Regions from separate parts of the Pseudochelatococcus sp. genome, predicted to be linked through region 1. Evidence: riboswitches for the same ligand, from Rfam matches in the RefSeq annotation. Region 1 holds a riboswitch; each other region holds the start of a gene.
What was found. Region 1 has a riboswitch for thiamine pyrophosphate ahead of thiO (glycine oxidase ThiO). Riboswitches for the same ligand answer to the same signal wherever they lie in the genome.
Positions count from the first base shown of each region.

Region 1 (5,981 bases):
GTTCGATCCTGTGCAGGAGCCGGCGGCGTTCGATCCTGTGCAGGAGCCGGCGGCGTTCGATCCTGTGGATGAGCGCGCGCGGTTCGATGCGGCCGTGGCGGCCGCCCTTGCAAAGCGCGGCTTCCCGGCCGATCTTCTGGCGGATGCGCCGAAGCCGGGCGACCCCACCGAAGGGGCCGCGCCCGTCGGCGCGTGAGGCGGTGCGCGACCGGCTGCCGCCGCGACGGGAGGGCATGACGAGAGTGGCCGACGGGGCATTCCGCGCGGATATCGCGGCGGACGATTTCGACGCGGGACGGCGCGAGGCGGAGCCCGCGCTGATCGTCGATGTCGACGGCTTCGAGGGGCCGCTCGATCTGCTGCTGGAACTCGCCCGCCGCCAGAAGGTCGATCTGGCGCAGATTTCCATTCTGGCGCTGGTGGAGCAATATCTCGCCTTCATCGAGGCCGCGCGCCAGTTGCGCCTCGAACTCGCCGCCGACTATCTCGTCATGGCGGCGTGGCTCGCCTTCCTGAAATCCCGCCTGCTGCTGCCCGCGCCCGCGCCGGCGGAAGAGCCGGTGGCGGAAGATCTCGCCACGGTGCTCGCCCTGCGGCTGCGGCGTCTGGAGGCGATCCGGCGCGCGGCGCAGCAACTCGCCGACAGCCCCCGCCTCGGGCGGGATGTGCTGGCGCGCGGCGCGCCGGAGGAAATGGCCATCGTGGAGCGTCCGAAATGGGACGTCTCGCTGTTCGCCCTGCTGCGCGCCTACACCGACAACCGCCAGCGCACCGCCAACGCCCGCGTGACCTTGCAGCGGCGCACGGTATGGTCTCTCGCCGAGGCCCGCGAGGCCTTGCAACGTCTGGTCGGCGGCGCGCGGGACTGGACGGCGCTCGATCCCTGGCTCGAAAGCTTCATGGCGACGCCGGGCATGCGGGCCACGGTGCGCGCCTCCGCGCTCTCGGCGACGCTGGAAATGGTGCGCGAGGGCCGCATCGAACTGCGGCAGGACGCGCCCTTCGCGCCCCTGATGTTGCGCTGTCGGCCGAAAGAGCCCGATGTCGAGCCCGATGCCGCGCGGGAGGTCGCCTGATGGAAGGCGATGCGCCGCGGGACGTGTTCGTCGAAGGCCGTGCTTTACGCGTGATCGAGGCGATCCTGTTCGCCTCGCGCGAGCCGGTGGCGGAGGCGGACCTCGCCGCCCGTGTTCCCGCCGGGACCGATCTCGGGGCGCTTCTGATCCGTCTCCAGGCGGATTACGCCGGCCGCGGCGTCGTGCTCGTCCGGGTTGCGGGAAAATGGACGTTCCGCACCGCGCCCGATCTCGCGCCGGCGCTGGTGCGGGAGGTGGAGGCGCCGCGCAAGCTTTCCCGCGCGGCGCTCGAAGTGCTGGCGATCATCGCCTATCACCAGCCGGTGACGCGGGCGGAGGTGGAGGAAATCCGCGGCGTCGCCACCTCGCGCGGCACGCTGGACACGCTGATGGAGACCGGCTGGATCAGGCTGCGCGGCCGCCGGCGCACGCCCGGCCGGCCCGTGACCTACGGCACGACGCCCGAATTCCTGTCTCATTTCGGCCTCGCCTCCCTCGACGACCTGCCCGGCCTCGAAGACCTGAAGGGGGCCGGCTTTCTGGACGGCCGGCTGCCGCGCGGCTTCTCGATTCCCACGCCGAGAGACGGCGATGCGCTGCACGACGACGAAGAGGCGCTGTAGCATCGAGGCCCCTTCTGCGTGTTACCCCCTTGCCAAAGTCGGCAAAAGAGACGATGTTCCACTAAAGGCACTGGGGTGCCGCGCGTCGGGCGCGGCTGAGACTATACCCATCGAACCTGTCTGGGTCATGCCAGCGTAGGGAGAAGCCGTTGGTCGCGTATTCATCTGATTCATCCGTCATCATTGTCGGTGCCGGCGTCATCGGTCTGTCGATCGCGTGGCGGCTGGCGCGGCGCGGCGTCCGCGTGACGGTTTTCGACAAGGGCCGGGCCGGGAGCGGCGCGAGCCATGCGGCGGCGGGCATGCTCGCCGCCTGCACCGAGCTGGAGCCGGGCGAGGAATGGCTGCTGCCGCTCAACCGCCGCAGCCAGCAGTTATGGCCCGCCTTCGCCGCGGAACTCGAAAGCGCCGCCGGCCTCCCCGTCGATCTGCGGGAGGAAGGCACGCTGCATGTGGCGCTGAACGCCGACGAGCAGGCGCGGCTGCGCCATCATCTCGCCTTGCAGGAAAAAACCGGCCTGCCGGTGACGTGGCTGTCGGGGCGGGAGGTGCGCGACCGCGAGCCGATGCTCGCCGGTGCGACGGGCGCCGTCTGGAGCCCGCAGGACCATCAGGTCGACAACCGCAAGCTCGCCGCCGCCCTGCGCGCGGCCGCCACCGGCGCGGGCGTCGATCTGCGCGAGGAAACGCCGGTCGAGCGCATTCTGGTCGCGGACGGGCGCGCCGCCGGCGTGGAGGCCGGCGGAGAGCGGCATGAGGCGTCCGTCGTCGTGCTGGCGGCGGGCGCGTGGTCGCGCGGCATCGGCGGGCTCACGCCCGATGCCCGCCCGCCCGTGCGCCCCGTGAAGGGGCAGATGCTGGCGCTCGGCATGGATGCCGCCAACCCCTTGATCCGGCATGTCGTCTGGGCCTCCGGCGTCTATCTGGTGCCCCGCCGCGACGGGCGTCTCATCGTCGGCGCGACAGCGGAGGAGCGCGGCTTCGACGACCGGCTGACGGCGGGCGGCATCCTGTCGCTGTTGCAGAACGCCTGGCGCGCGCTGCCCGGCGTCGAGGAACTGCCGCTGATCGAGACATGGGCGGGCTTCCGCCCCGGCAGCCGCGACGACGCGCCGATCCTGGGGCCGGGGCCGGTCGACGGCCTCGTCTACGCCACCGGCCATCACCGCAACGGCATCCTGCTGACGCCGGTGACGGCCGACATCGTGTCGCGCTTCATCCTCGACGGCGCGCTCGATGCGCTGGCGCGGCCCTTCGCGCTGGAACGTTTTCGCCCCGTCGCGGCATAAACGGAAGAACAAGGACGGAAGAACAGGGACGAAGTGGATCGGGACATGAGTGAAATTCAGGTGCGCGTCAACGGCAGGAGCGAGCAGGTCGCGGATGCGACGCTGGCCTCCGTGCTCGTGCGCCATGCCATCGCCGCCGATACGCGCGGCGTCGCGGTGGCGCTCAACGGCGCGGTGCTGCCGCGCGACAGGTGGATGCGGACCATGCTGAACGCCGACGATCGCATCGAGATCGTGCAGGCGCGGCAGGGCGGGTGAGCGCGGTGGCGACGGATATCATGGTAACGGACATCACGGCGACGGATATGCAGGACGATCCGCTGGTGATCGCCGGGCGGACTTTCACATCGAGGCTCTTCCTCGGCACGGCGGGCTATCCCAGCCAAAAAGTGATGCTGGATGCCGTGAAGGCCAGCGGCACGCAGATGACCACGGCGTCCATCCGCCGCATCGATCTTTCCGGCGCGGCGGAAACGCTCGTGGATGTGCTGGCGGGTTCGGTGCATTTCCTGCCCAACACGGCGGGCTGCCAGACGGCGCGCGACGCCGTGCTGACGGCGGAACTGGCGCGCGAGGCGCTCGGCACCGACTGGGTGAAGGTGGAGGTGGTGGGCGACCGCGAGCTGCTCTATCCCGATGTCGAGGAATTGCTGCGCGCCACCGCCGAACTTGTCGACAAGGGTTTCGTGGTGCTGCCGTACTGCACCGACGACCCGATCGCCTGCCGCAAGCTCGCCGATGCCGGGGCCGCCGCCGTCATGCCGCTCGGCTCGCCGATCGGCTCGGGCCTCGGCATCTCCAATCCGCATATGATCGAGATGATCTGCGCCAGAAGCCCGGTGCCGGTGGTGCTGGACGCCGGCATCGGCACGGCCTCCGACGCCGCGCTCGCCATGGAGCTCGGCTGCGCCGCCGTGCTGCTGAACACCGCCGTTTCGAAAGCGAACGATCCGGTGCGCATGGCCGCCGCCATGAAGCATGCGGTGGCGGGCGGGCGTCTCGCGCATCTCGCGGGGCGCATTCCCAGGCGCCGCAACGCGGAAGCGTCGAGCCCGCAACTCGGCCTCATCGAATCGTGAGGCTGCCCGCGCCGCCGCTGCTCGTCGTCACCGACAGGCATCAGCTTGCCGGCAGCATGGCGACGATGGCGGAGGCGGTATTCGCGGGCGGCGGGCGCTGGATCAGCCTGCGTGAAAAAGATCTCCCCGCCGACGATCAGGTGCGGTTGGCGCGCGACCTCCGCCGGCGGGCGCAGGCTTGCGGCGCCTGCGTCACGGTGCATGGCTCGCCGGAGGTCGCACGGCAGGCGGGCGCGCGTGGCGTGCACCTGCCGGAAGCCGGCGATGCGGCGGCGGCGAGAGGAATGCTGGGCGAAGACGCGCTGATCGGCCAGTCGGTGCATACGCTCGCGCAGGCGCGCGCCGCCGATCCGGCCCATGTCGACTACATCATCGCCGGCCCGGCCTTCGCCACGGCCAGCAAGCCGGGTTATGGCCCCGTGCTCGGCGAGGCGGGGCTCGCCGCGATCGTGGCGGTGTCGCGCGTGCCGGTGATCGCCATCGGCGGCATCGACGCGGTTTCCGCTCCCCGTTGCCGGCAGGCTGGCGCGGCGGGCCTCGCCGTCATGGGCGGGGTGATGCGCGCCGGCGATCCCGCGGCCGAAGTGCGGGCGCTCATCGCGTCGCTGGGCTGAACCTGTCGCGCCACGCCGGCAGAGCGCCCGGGAAGGGAAGGGCGGTCGCCTCGAAAATGCCCCGTGCGATGGCGCGGGCGAGACAGTCGGCGGCGGCGACGCCGATGGCCGACAATTCATAGGGCGAGGGGCGGAGCGGCCGCCGGCCGGTGGCGGCGGCGAATACCGTATCGCCGTCCAGCAGCGCGTGCGAGGGGCGCAGCGCGCGCGCCATGCCGTCATGGGCGGCGAGGGCGAGGCGCTTCGCCTGCGCCTTGGTGAGCGTGGCATCGGTGGCGACGATGGCGATGGTCGTATTCTCGCCGGGCCCGCCCTTGAAGCGCGGTATCAGCGCCTGCGCCGGGATCGAGGCCGGCAGGCCGAGCCCGCCGAACTCGTCGCCCTGCTCGTAGGGCGCGGCCCAGAAATGCGGGCCGTCGCCGATCACGCCCGATCCCACCGCGTTGACGACCGCGAGAGCGCCGACCCGGTGACCCTCCGCCGTCACCGTGCCGGCGGAGCCGACGCCGCCCTTCAGGTCGACGGTGGTGGCGCCGAGGCCCGCGCCCACCGTTCCCAGCGCGAACGGGCCGGCGGAGGCGAGCGCTTCTTCCACGGCAAGTTCGGCGAGCCGCCGGTGGGGCGGTTCGCCGATGCCGGCGGCCCACGGCTTGTCGCCGCCGTTCAGGAGATCGAACACCACCGCCTGCGGCACGAGCGGCACCCGCGCGCTCGCAACGGCGAAGCCGCGCCCGTGGCGCGCCAGCGCGCTCATCGCGCCGCCCGCCGCATCGAGGCCGAAAGCCGAACCGCCGGACAGCACGATGGCGTCTATCGCCTGCACCGTCATCTCCGGCTCCAGCAGGGCGGTGTCGCGCACGCCGGGGCCGCCGCCGAGAATGGCGAGCGAGGCGACCGCCGGTTCGTCGAACACCGCGACGGTGACGCCCGTCGCCGCCGCCGCGTCGTGGGCGTGGCCGACGCGCAGGCCCGGCACGTCGGTGATCAGGTTATGCATGTCGTTCATCGGTCGTCTCCCGGAGCGCGCTCCAGCGCGAGCGCGGCGACATCAAAAAGCCGCGACGCCCTTCCCTGCGCGTTCGTGCCATCTTGCCGCAACGGCGCTTTCGCGGATAGAAGCGTTCGCATGATCGACGTCACTTATCCAGCGGCCGCCTTCGCCGGCCTCCTGAGCTTTCTGAGCCCCTGCGTGCTGCCGCTGGTGCCGCCTTATGTCACGTTCCTCACCGGCACCACGCTCGACACGCTCGCGGAGCGTCAGGATGCCGGGGTGACGCGGCGGGCCTTCTTCGCCTCGCTG
Region 1 covers NZ_JBMNUS010000010.1:18,640-24,620, forward strand. Annotated here, with positions in the region: gene nagZ (beta-N-acetylhexosaminidase) at 1-196, shown strand, start outside; gene ACOYJQ_RS14670 (segregation and condensation protein A) at 234-1,076, shown strand; gene scpB (SMC-Scp complex subunit ScpB) at 1,076-1,699, shown strand; TPP riboswitch at 1,761-1,859, shown strand; gene thiO (glycine oxidase ThiO) at 1,849-2,988, shown strand; gene thiS (sulfur carrier protein ThiS) at 3,034-3,246, shown strand; gene ACOYJQ_RS14690 (thiazole synthase) at 3,267-4,067, shown strand; gene ACOYJQ_RS14695 (thiamine phosphate synthase) at 4,064-4,681, shown strand; gene ACOYJQ_RS14700 (P1 family peptidase) at 4,662-5,678, opposite strand; gene ACOYJQ_RS14705 (cytochrome c biogenesis CcdA family protein) at 5,808-5,981, shown strand, end outside.

Region 2 (5,981 bases), on a different contig from region 1:
GTCGCCCGTCAGCAGGAAGGCGATGGAGCCGGCGAACGCCGGGCGGGCGGCGACGAAATCGACCGCCGCCGTCACCATCGCCGCGACGCCGCCCTTCATGTCGCAAGCGCCGCGCCCGTAGAGCCTGCCGTCAACGATGCGGCCCGCGAAGGGATCGTGCCGCCAGCGCGAAACGTCGCCCGGCGGCACGACGTCCGTGTGCCCGGCGAACATGAGGCAGGGCGCGCCGCTGCCGTAGCGGGCGTAGAGGTTGTCGACATCCGGCGTGCCGGGCGCGGAAAAAGTCACCCGCTCGACGGCGAAACCCGCCGCCGAGAGGTATTCCCCCGCGAGCGCCAGCGCCCCGCCCTCCGCCGGCGTGACGGAGGGACAGCGAATCAGCGCCTGTGCGAGCGAGACGACATCGGTCATGATCGGAAACTCAATCGCGCAGCAGGTCGTTGATGCTGGTCTTGGCGCGCGTCTGCGCATCGACGCGCTTGACGATGACCGCGGCGTAGAGCGAGGGGCCGGGCGTGCCGTCGGGCAGCGGCTTGCCGGGCAGGCTGCCGGGCACCACGACCGAATAGGGCGGCACCTCGCCCTGGAACACCTCGCCCGTCTCGCGGTCGACGATCTTGGTGGAGGCGCCGATGAACACGCCCATGGAGAGCACGGAACCCTCGCGCACGATCACGCCCTCCACCACTTCGGAACGGGCGCCGATGAAGCAATCGTCCTCGATGATGACGGGATTCGCCTGCAACGGCTCCAGCACGCCGCCGATGCCGACGCCGCCGGAAAGGTGCACATTCTTGCCGATCTGCGCGCAGGAGCCGACGGTCGCCCATGTATCGACCATCGTGCCCTCGCCCACATGGGCGCCGAGATTGACGAAGGAGGGCATCAGCACGACGCCCGGCGCGATATGGGCGCCGCGCCGCACGATCGTGCCTGGCACCGCGCGGAAGCCCGCCTCGCGGAAGGCGAGCGCATCCCAGCCCGCGAATTTGGAGGGCACCTTGTCCCACCACACCGCGCCGCCGGGGCCGCCTTCGATGATGCTCATGTCGTTGAGGCGGAAAGAGAGCAGCACGGCTTTCTTGAGCCACTGGTTGATGTGCCATTCGCCATCGATCTTTTCCGCGACACGCGCGAATCCGCCATCGAGCAGGCGCAGCGCTTCCTCCACGCCGTCGCGAACCTCGCCCGTGGTGTCGAAGGAAACGTCGGCCCGCTTTTCCCAGGCGTTGTCGATGATGGAGGCGATGGCGTCGTGTGTCATGGTTGTCCGTGTTTGGTTGGGCAGGCGCTTGCATTGCCGAAAGGCAAAATTTGCCTGCCCGCGCGCGCGTGTCAATGGCCGGGCCGGAACTCGGCTTGGACAGAACGCGCGCGGAGCCTGCCCGACCATCGCGAATACGCGATTCCGTTCCGCTCTATTCCGCGGCCGGCACGTAGATCTGCGCGCCCTGCTCGCGGAACTGCGCCGCCTTGTCGGTGAGGCCGGACAGCCGCTCCGCTTCGGCGCGCAGATCCTGCGTGATGCGCATGGAACAGAACTTCGGCCCGCACATCGAGCAGAAATGCGCCACCTTGTGCGCGTCCTTCGGCATGGTCTCGTCGTGGAAGGCGCGCGCCGTGTCGGGGTCGAGCGACAGGTTGAACTGGTCGTTCCAGCGGAAGTCGAAGCGCGCGCGCGACAGGGCGTCGTCGCGCAGCTTCGCCGCCGGGTGGCCCTTGGCGAGATCGGCCGCGTGCGCGGCGATGCGGTAGGTGATGACGCCGGTCTTCACGTCGTCGCGGTTGGGCAGTCCAAGGTGTTCCTTCGGCGTGACGTAGCAGAGCATCGCCGTGCCGAACCAGCCGATCATCGCAGCACCTATGGCCGAGGTGATGTGGTCGTAGCCCGGCGCGATGTCGGTCGTCAGCGGCCCGAGCGTGTAGAAGGGCGCCTCGCCGCAGGTGGCGAGCTGCTTGTCCATGTTGGCCTTGATCTTGTGCATCGGCACATGGCCGGGACCCTCGATCATCACCTGGCAGCCCTTGTCCCAGGCGATCTTGGTGAGTTCGCCCAGCGTGTCGAGTTCGGCGAACTGGGCCGCGTCGTTGGCGTCGGCGATGGAGCCGGGGCGCAGGCCGTCGCCGAGCGAGAACGACACGTCATACTTGCGCATGATGTCGCAGATCTCGTCGAAACGCTCGTACAGGAAGCTCTCGCGGTGGTGGGAGAGGCACCAGCGCGCCATGATGGAGCCGCCGCGCGAGACGATGCCGGTGACGCGGCTCGCCGTGAGCGGCACATAGGCGAGGCGCACGCCCGCGTGGATGGTGAAGTAGTCGACGCCCTGTTCGGCCTGCTCGATGAGCGTGTCGCGGAACAGCTCCCACGTCAGCTTTTCCGGCTCGCCGTCGACTTTCTCCAGCGCCTGATAGATCGGCACCGTGCCGATGGGCACCGGCGAGTTGCGCATGATCCAGCCGCGGATATTGTGGATGTTGCGCCCCGTCGAGAGGTCCATCACCGTATCCGCGCCCCAGCGCGTGGCCCACACCAGTTTCTCGACTTCCTCCGCCGCCGAGGAGGTGACGGCGGAATTGCCGATGTTGGCGTTGACCTTCACCAGAAAATTGCGGCCGATGATGGTGGGCTCCAGCTCGGGATGGTTGATGTTGGCGGGAATGACGGCGCGCCCGCGCGCCACTTCCTCGCGCACGAATTCCGGTGTGATGAAGGCCGGAATCGCGGCGCCGAAATCCTCGCCGTCCGCCCGGCGCGCCTGCGCGCCGGCCAGCATGGCTGCGCGGCCGAGGTTTTCGCGATGCGCGACATAGATCATCTCGTCGGTGACGATGCCGGCGCGGGCGAATTCGAGCTGCGTCACGGGTTGGCCGTCGCGCCCGGCGAGCACCGGCCGCGCGGCGGGACAGGCCGGCACGAGGCGCTCGGGCGAGACGAATCCGTTGTCCTCCGGCTTCACGGCGCGCGCCGCGATCTCGTCGAGGCCGCGCGCGACAAGCCACGGAGCGCGCAGCGGCGCGAGCCCCTGTTCGAGGTCGATCGCCGCATCCGGGTCCGTATAGGGGCCGGAGGTATCCTGCACGCGCACCGGATCCTCGCCGCAGGCGGGATCGAGCGCGATCTCGCGAAACGGCACGCGGATGTCCGGTCGGCCCTCGGGCGAGGCGTAGATCTTGCGCGAGCCGTGAATCGGCCCGGTGGTGACGGCTGCCGGCGCCGCGGCGACCTTGGTGCGCGGGCGTTTTTCAGTCGTCGTGCTGGTTTCTGCAACTGTCGTCGTCACGGCTATCAACCTCCCGGAAAGTGAGAATCCGGGCGTGAAGCGGCTGACAAGATTTCAGATGCAACGATTTTTGTAACGCAACGAGGCGCTTTTGCGTCGGCATTGTCCCGTCCCTCCGCCGGTATGACCCGGATCAGGTTCAAGGGTCACCGCGGCGCCGTTTGCGTGGCCTCAAGGCCCTGAACGGCATGACGGAATCTCAGCCCCCTCGCGGGACCCCCCTCGGAATAGCCTTACCTTTGACGCAACAGGCGGCTTTGTCAACCGCAAGAATACCGGCCCCCCGCCGCAGGCGGGTTGCACTCGGCCCCGCGTGCCGGATTGAACGCAGGTTCGGAAATCAAAAGACAGGGATGAAGGCGTTTTGCATGGCGGCTTCGATGCGCCGGTCATGCAAGACGCCTTACTCGGCGACCGGCAGGTCGCTGTCCACGGTCTTCTTGCGGGTGCGTGTGGCGCGCAGCTTGCGGACGGGCTCGACTTCCTCGCCGGCCGTCTCCTCGCTCGCGGCGGCACGGCGGCGGCGGGTGCGGGGCGCGGGCGTCTCGGCTTCCGCGGCGGGCGCCGGCGGCGGCTCGACGGGAGCGGCGGTCGGAGTGACTTCCGCCTCGACCACCGGCGCCGCAACGACCGCCTCGGCAGGCTGTTCGGGCGCGGCGCGCACGGGTTCGGCGTGCGCAGGTTCCGCATGCATGGGGTCGGCGGTGACTTCGCGCGCGATGGCGGGCTGCTCGTCCGCTTCCGCAGCCGGGCGAACCGGGGTGGTGAGGAACGCGGGCAGGGCGAGCTGGCGGGCGGCGCCGGCATCCTCGGGGGCCTGTGCGAAGCCGTTCACGTTATCCTCGCGCCGGCGGCGGAAGCGCTCGCGGCGATCCTGCCGCTCGGGGCGCTCGGACCGCTCTTGCGGCTGACGCTCCTGCTGCCTGTCCTGGCCGCGCGCGTTCCTCTCGGGCCGGTCGCGCTGGGGCGGCTGCCCTTCGTCGTCGAACGCGGGGGCGAAGCGCGATTCGGGCTGGCGCTGGCCGACGGTGCGCGGTTCATGCTGGCGCGGCTCGTGCTGACGCGTGTCGGGCTGGGGAGCGCCGTAGTCCTGCACGCCGTAGCCGTAGCCGAAAGCGCCGTCGTCGGCGCCGTCCTCCTGATCCTCGTCCATGGATCGCGGAAATCCGAAATTCTGCTGGTATTGCGCCTGCGCGGCGAGAATGATGCGCAGGTAATGCTCCGCATGCTGGAGATAGTTTTCCGCCGCCACGGGATCTCCGGCGACATGGGCGTCGCGCGAGAGCTGCGTGTATTTCTCGGCGATATGCTGGGCCGTGCCGCGCACCTTGACGTCCGGCCCGTTCGACTCGAACGTCTTCGTCAGCGGGTTGGGAGCTTTCCGGTTGCGGTTGCGCATGCGCCTGTTTTGACCTGGTCTCATCGACTATCTCATTGGGAGCTGAAAATGGGGACGTCGCGTCCCTGCTGTCATCCGGCCCGCTCCGGGTGCGCCGATCGTCTGGCAGGATCGGTTGCCGGTTCCGGTGCCGGTCGTCAAGAGCATCCCTGCCTTTCGTCGAAACGCAGGAATTCTCTATCTTCTTGTTCGAGCATCATCTTTTTCCAAAAGGCGGCATCCGCTTTCCGGGATCATGCTTCCTGGAGGATTTTTGCGTCCCGTCGAAACGCAAAAATCCTCAAGGCTTTGATTTTGAGCGAGTTCTTGTCGATTAAATGATTCCATCTAACCGGAAAGCGCTCCAAAATCCCTGCGTGCTGTCCGTGGCGGCAAGGATACTTGTTTGCCCCCTCGCGAAAGGGCGACAAACAGCCGTTGTTGCGTCAGTGTTCTCTTAAAAAACCTCGATACCGCTTTCCAGAGCCTCATCGTGGCCGAGTGAACCCGCGCGGAAACGAACCTTCCCGGATCGCGGCGCATCCGACGGGCAGCGATTCGCAACGCCATGCACGCTTCAACGACACGAACAGCAGGCAAACCCGCCGCGCCGGCCTGCGGCGGGGAGGCTCCGGACCGCGATCAACGAAAAAGCGACACGCTGATGGATCACATGAAATCCGATCTGCTGGAATCATCCATTTGATAGATGCGATCAGTTCAACAGACGAGCTGGCGGCCGCCCCGACCTACATGCCGAAGAGCGAACCGGATAACCTGATTGACGGCCAAGCTTGATTCACAACCTGACACTACCGGCTTCCCATTATCGCGCCAAGCACTTTTTTGGTCGGAAAGCGTCGAACAGCCTCATCTTTCACAACAATGTGGCAACAATGACGCGCTCTGTTCCGGCGAGATCGAGGATCGCAGGGCGCGGAAGCAGGCCGTTCGCCCGTGCGATATCCGCGATCGCGGCCGCCTGTCCGCGGCCGAACTCCACGACGACCGCCCCGTCGGGACGCAGGATGCGCCGCGCATCGGCGAAGATCTGTCTGTAGGCATGCAGCCCGTCGGCGCCGCCATCAAGGGCAAGACGCGGATCGTAGTCCTTTACATCGGTATCGAGACCCTCCAGGTCAAGAGTTTCGATGTAGGGCGGGTTGGAAAGCACGAGATCGGCGCAACGGTCGGCGAGCGCCGAGGCCCACGATCCCACGATCACCGATACACGATCCCCGACGCCGTTGCGCACCGCGTTGCCGCGCGCCGCAATGGCGGCGTCGGGCGCGAGATCGACTGCGATCGCGCGTGCGTCC
Region 2 covers NZ_JBMNUS010000001.1:147,911-153,891, reverse strand. Annotated here, with positions in the region: gene dapE (succinyl-diaminopimelate desuccinylase) at 1-411, opposite strand, end outside; gene dapD (2,3,4,5-tetrahydropyridine-2,6-dicarboxylate N-succinyltransferase) at 422-1,264, opposite strand; gene thiC (phosphomethylpyrimidine synthase ThiC) at 1,419-3,191, opposite strand; TPP riboswitch at 3,378-3,517, opposite strand; gene ACOYJQ_RS00675 (DUF4167 domain-containing protein) at 3,688-4,707, opposite strand; gene prmC (peptide chain release factor N(5)-glutamine methyltransferase) at 5,540-5,981, opposite strand, start outside.
Region 2: linked by a shared signal. The riboswitch ahead of thiC (phosphomethylpyrimidine synthase ThiC) and the one ahead of thiO (glycine oxidase ThiO) in region 1 are both predicted to bind thiamine pyrophosphate.

Region 3 (5,981 bases), on a different contig from region 1:
TCTGCAAGAAAGCGCTCGGCGACATCGAGGCGCTGGTCAAGGCGGACCCGCGCATCCGCTTCGTGCTGCACGATTTCCCCATCCTGCGCTCCGAATCAGCCGACGCGGCGCTGGTGAGCATCGCGGCGGGCAATCAGTTGTCCGGCGACAAGTATTACCGTTTCCATTCCGATCTTCTTCTGTCGAAGGGCGTGGTGGGCAAGGAGCGCGCGCTCGAAGTCGCGAAGGCGGCCGGCGCGGACATGAAGCGGCTCGCGCGGGACATCGAATCGGAAGCCGTGCGTCAGAAGCTGGCGCGCAACATGCAGGCAGGCGAGCGGCTTTCGCTCACGGGCACGCCGAGCTTCATCGCCGGCGACAGCGTGATCCCCGGCGCGGTCGGGCTGGAGACATTGCAGACGATCGTGGCTTCGGTGCGCCAGTGCGGCAAGGTCACTTGCTGATCCACGGCGGAAAAACATCGAAAACAGAGGTTATACGCAGAAAAGCGGAACCATATCCCTTTCCCTGTCGGCCGCGCCGGTCTAAGAGGTGGAATCGCTTTGCGTCGACGATGCGGGCGCGCCTTCGCACACGCCTTCCGGCGTTCGGACGACGGCGGACCGCGATAAGCTGAGCAACCGCCGAATGGTCGCAATCCACGTTCTCAACGGTCCCAACCTCAACCTGCTCGGACAGCGCGAGCCGGAAGTTTACGGCCGTCTCTCGCTCGCCGATATCGAGACGCGCCTGCGGGCCAGGGCAGAGGTTCTGGCGGCCGCCGGCGGCGGGGCGATCTCGCTTGCCTTCGCGCAGACCAACAGCGAGGGCGAGCTCGTCACCCTCGTGCAGAACGCGGGGCTTGCGGGAGCGGGCGTGATCCTCAACGCCGGCGCCTACACGCACACCTCCATCGCGCTGCGGGATGCGATTTCGGGCTCGCGGGCGCTTGCAATCGAGGTGCATTTATCGAATGTGCACGCGCGGGAGCAATTTCGCCATCATTCCGTGATTGCAGCAGTGGCGCACGGCGTGATCGCGGGCTTCGGCGCGGCCGGCTACGAGCTGGCGCTGGAAGCCATCGTGCCGCTGCTGCGGGCGCGCACGGCGGCCGTTGAAGGCGTTGGAAACCATTGACAGAAGAAAGCATGGCAAAAATCAGCCCTATCGATCCTGAACTCGTCAGGGAGCTTGCGAAGCTCATCTCGGAAACCGACCTGACGGAAATCGAGGTTGCCAAGGGCGACCTGCGCATCCGCGTCGCGCGCGCCGTCACGGCCAATGTCGTTCTGCCGCAGGCCGCGCCGGTGGCGGCGACGTTGCCGGGGGCTGCTGCGATCGCGCCGGCCGCGCCCGCGGCGGCGGCGCTCGCCGACAACCCCGGCACCGTGCTGTCGCCGATGGTGGGCACAGCCTACCGCCGCCCCTCGCCGGATGCGAAGCCCTTCATCGAGGTGGGATCGAAAGTGCAGGCGGGCGACAAGCTGCTGCTGGTCGAGGCCATGAAGACCTTCAACGACATCGTGGCCCCGCGCTCGGGCACCGTCACCGCCGTGCTCGTGGAGGACGGGCAGCCGGTCGAGTACGGCGAGCCGCTGCTGGTGATCGAGTAATCGATGTTCGACAAGATCCTGATCGCGAACCGGGGCGAAATCGCGCTGCGCATCCTGCGGGCCTGCAAGGAACTGGGCATCGCCACCGTCGCCGTCCATTCCACCGCCGACGCCAACGCCATGCACGTGCGCCTCGCGGACGAGAGCGTGTGCATCGGCCCGCCTCCCGCGCGCGACAGCTACCTCAACATCCCGGCGCTCATCGCGGCCTGCGAGATCACCGGCGCGGACGCGGTGCACCCCGGCTACGGCTTCTTGTCGGAAAACGCGCATTTCGCCGATGTGCTGGCCGAGCATGGCATCGCCTTCGTCGGCCCCAAGGCCGATCATATCCGCCTGATGGGCGACAAGATCGAGGCCAAGCGCACCGCGCGCGCGCTCGGCATTCCCTGCGTGCCCGGCTCCGAAGGCGGCATCACGGACGATGACGAGGCGCAGCGCGTCGCGGCCGACATCGGTTTTCCCGTGCTCGTCAAGGCGGCGGCGGGCGGCGGCGGGCGCGGCATGAAGGTGGCGCGCGACGCCGCGAGCCTCTCCGATGCGCTCGCCACCGCGCGCATGGAGGCGAAGGCCGCCTTCGGCGACGATTCCGTCTATCTGGAGAAATATCTGGAGAAGCCGCGCCACATCGAGATTCAGGTGATGGGCGACGGACGCGGCGGCGCGATTCACCTGGGCGAGCGCGATTGCTCGCTCCAGCGCCGCCATCAGAAGGTGTGGGAGGAAGCGCCCTCGCCCGCCCTCAACCTGTCGGAGCGCGAGCGCATCGGCGAGGTGGTTTCCCGCGCGATGCGGGAGCTGCAATATCTCGGCGCCGGCACGGTGGAATTCCTGTACGAGAACGGCGAATTCTACTTCATCGAGATGAACACCCGCATTCAGGTGGAGCATCCGATCACGGAGATGATTTCCGGCATCGACCTCGTCAACGAGCAGATCCGCGTCGCCGCCGGCGCGCCGCTGTCCATCCGGCAGGAGGACATCGTGCTGCACGGCCATGCCATCGAGTGCCGCATCAACGCCGAGCATCCGTCCAACTTCCGCCCCTCGCCCGGCACCATCACCTATTACCATCCGCCCGGCGGGCTCGGCGTGCGCGTCGATTCGGCGGTTTATCAGGGCTACCGCATCCCGGCGAATTACGATTCGCTCGTCGGCAAGCTCATCGTGCACGGCCGCACGCGCACCGAATGCCTGATGCGCCTGCGGCGCGCGCTGGACGAGTTCGTGGTGGACGGCGTCGAAACCACGCTGCCGCTGTTCCGGGCGCTGGTGCGCAACCAGGACGTCCAGAACGGTCTTTACGACATCCACTGGCTCGAACATTACCTCGACGCCGAGGGGCCGCTGGAAATCGAGGCGCTGCGCACGGTCTGAGCGGGCGGGACGCTTCGCCCGCGCTTGCTTCCGCCGGGTTTCCTGTCACAATGGCTTATCCGCTTGGGGTGTCCCGCGCCTGTTTCCGGTGCGGGGCTGAGAGGCGCCCGCCAACCCATCGAACCTGAACCGGATCATGCCGGCGGAGGGAAGCGAGATGCGCCCGCAGGCGGTTTTGCGCGGGCGGCCTTCCGTTCCGGCCTGATCGCAACCCGCGACGCGAGCCAGCATCATGCCGCCCTCAACGACAATACAGGAAACGGGCTTCCCCCCTCGCCCGGTCGACCTGCGCCTTTACGCCATTCTCGACCCCGAGCGCGCGCGCGGGCGGCCGCTGCCCGATCTGGCGCTGGCGGCGATCGACGGCGGCGTGACGCTGCTGCAATACCGTGACAAATACGCCGACACGCGCCGGCTCGTCGCCAACGCCCGCGCCATCCGCGAGGCCGTCGCCGGCCGGGGCGTGCCGCTGCTGATCAACGACCGCATCGATGTGGCGCTGGCGGCCGGCGCGGACGGCGTGCACGTGGGGCAGGACGACATGACGCCAGCCGACGCGCGCCGCCTGCTGGGCGGGGAGGCCATCGTCGGCCTGACGCTCAACAATGTCGAGGAAGCGGCGGCGGCCGCGCGCGAGCCCATCGACTACGGCTGCATCGGCGGTGTGTTCGCGACATCCAGCAAGACGGACGCGAAGCCCCCCATCGGCCTCGACGGGCTTGCCGCCGTCGCGGCGGCGGCGCGCGGGCATGCCGCGCATCTGCCGATCGCGGCCATTTCCGGCATCGACGAGACCAATGCCGCCGCCGTCATCGCCGCGGGCGCAGAGGGCGTGTCGGTAATCTCGGCGATCTTCATGGCGGACGACGTGGCGGAAGCGGCGCGGCGGCTGCGCGCCATCGTCGACCACAGCCTCGCCGCGCTCGGGCATCAGGGCGACCTCACGCCGGAAGACAGGCCATGAGCACTATCGCAGGCACCACGCCCATCGCCGTGACGATCGCCGGCTCCGATTCCGGCGGCGGGGCGGGCATCCAGGCCGACCTGAAAACCTTTTCGGCGCTCGGTGTCTATGGCGCCAGCGTCATCGCCGCGCTCACGGCGCAGAACACGCTGGGCGTCACCGGCATCCATGATGTGCCGCCGGATTTCGTCACGGCGCAGATCGACGCCGTCTTTTCCGACCTGCCTGTCGGCGCGGTCAAGATCGGCATGCTGTCGCGGCCGGAAACCATCGCCGCCGTCGCGGACGGTCTGCGACGCTGGCGGCAACAGGCCATCGTGCTCGATCCCGTCATGGTGGCGGCAAGCGGCGACCGGCTTCTGGCGCAGGAGGCGGTGTCGACGCTGCGGGAACGGCTGATCCCGCAAGCCTTGCTGATCACGCCGAACCTGCCGGAGGCCGCCGTGCTGCTCGACACCGACCCGGCGGAAAACGAGGCGGACATGCTGGCGCAGGCGCGCGCCCTGCTGCAACTCGGGCCGCGCGCCGTGCTGATCAAGGGCGGGCACGCGCGCGGCGAGGAAAGCGTCGACCTGCTGATCGAGGGCAAGGACGTCATCCGCCTGCCCGCGCCGCGCGTCGCCACGCGGAACACGCACGGCACCGGCTGCACGCTGTCTTCCGCCGTCGCGGCGGGGCTGGCGAAGGGGCTGGCGCTGGAGGAAGCCGTGGTCGCGGCCAAGGATTACGTCAGCCGCGCCATCGCCGCCGCCGACCGGCTGACGATCGGCAAGGGGCACGGCCCCGTGCACCACTTCCATGCATGGTGGTAGCGGCACGCCTGACGGTAGCGGCGCGGCCGATGGCCGCGCCTTTCAGGAGCGGGATTACTTGTTGGTTTCCTGAATGTGGGCTTCGAGGAACCACAGGTCCTTGTCGAGCGCGCGCGTCACTTCCGTGAACACGTCCGAGGTCGCGTCGTCACCGGCTTCGGCCGTGGTGCGGATCGCCTCGCGGGTGGCCTTGGCGACTTCGGCGAAGGAGCGCGACAGGTATTCGACATGCTCCAGCCCGTCCGTGATCTGCAAGGGATAGGCCTTGAGCTTGCTGATCTCGGCGGCGACCTGCACGGTGCCGTGGGCGATGCCGCCAAGCGCGGTCAGCCGTTCGGCAATCGTGTCCGTATATTCCACCACGTTGGCATAGAGCTTGTCGAACAGCTCGTGCAGCGCGATGAAGTGCGGCCCCTTGACATTCCAGTGCGCATGCTTGATCTGCGCGCCGAGATCGACAAACTGGGCCAGATGCTCGTTCAGCAGCTCGATCGACTTCGTACGGACGTTCTGCCCGAGATCGTTCAACGTCTTGACAGTCATTCCAGGCTCCTCGTTGAGACCTTCGAGCAGGATACGATCGGGTTGAATCGCCATCCCGCTCTAAATTCCATATTCTATAGCATCAGACCGAAAAGCGCGTGCACTTTTTGATCGAATTTGATGCGTTCACAAATGGATAGAACGCCATGCCGAATCAGGCGAGCGTCCGTCGCGCTCCCTCCTCGCTCCCGGCCGGCGGGGTTGCGCGCCATTGCGCGAAGGATCGCGCGCGCCGGCGGGAATCCTCCTTTTCCTTTGGGCACATATAGTCTAAACCAGCATCATGACAGATGTCCGCTCCTCCCTGCGCATTGCGCTTGCGCAACAAAATCCGCTTGTCGGCGACATCGCCGGCAATCTGGCGCGCGCGCGCGCGGCCCGCGCGCAGGCCGCCGTGGCGGGCGCGGACGTCGTCCTGTTTCCCGAGCTGTTCCTGACCGGCTATTCGCCGGAGGATCTCGTGCTGAAGCCCGCCTTCACCGCGGCCGCGCGTGCCGCCTGCGACGATCTGGCGCGCGACACCGCCGATGGCGGACCTGCGATTCTCATCGGGCTGCCGTGGGCGGAAGACGGCCGCATCTACAACGCCGTCGCGCTGCTCGACGGCGGTCGCGTCGCCGACAGACGCCTGAAGGTGGACCTGCCGAATTACGGCGTGTTCGACGAAAAGCGCGTGTTCGACGCCGGTCCCCC
Region 3 covers NZ_JBMNUS010000007.1:11,190-17,170, forward strand. Annotated here, with positions in the region: gene ACOYJQ_RS11425 (DsbA family protein) at 1-443, shown strand, start outside; gene aroQ (type II 3-dehydroquinate dehydratase) at 628-1,116, shown strand; gene accB (acetyl-CoA carboxylase biotin carboxyl carrier protein) at 1,128-1,592, shown strand; gene accC (acetyl-CoA carboxylase biotin carboxylase subunit) at 1,596-2,969, shown strand; TPP riboswitch at 3,024-3,137, shown strand; gene thiE (thiamine phosphate synthase) at 3,202-3,933, shown strand; gene thiD (bifunctional hydroxymethylpyrimidine kinase/phosphomethylpyrimidine kinase) at 3,930-4,745, shown strand; gene dps (DNA starvation/stationary phase protection protein Dps) at 4,800-5,342, opposite strand; gene ACOYJQ_RS11460 (NAD+ synthase) at 5,572-5,981, shown strand, end outside.
Region 3: linked by a shared signal. The riboswitch ahead of thiE (thiamine phosphate synthase) and the one ahead of thiO (glycine oxidase ThiO) in region 1 are both predicted to bind thiamine pyrophosphate.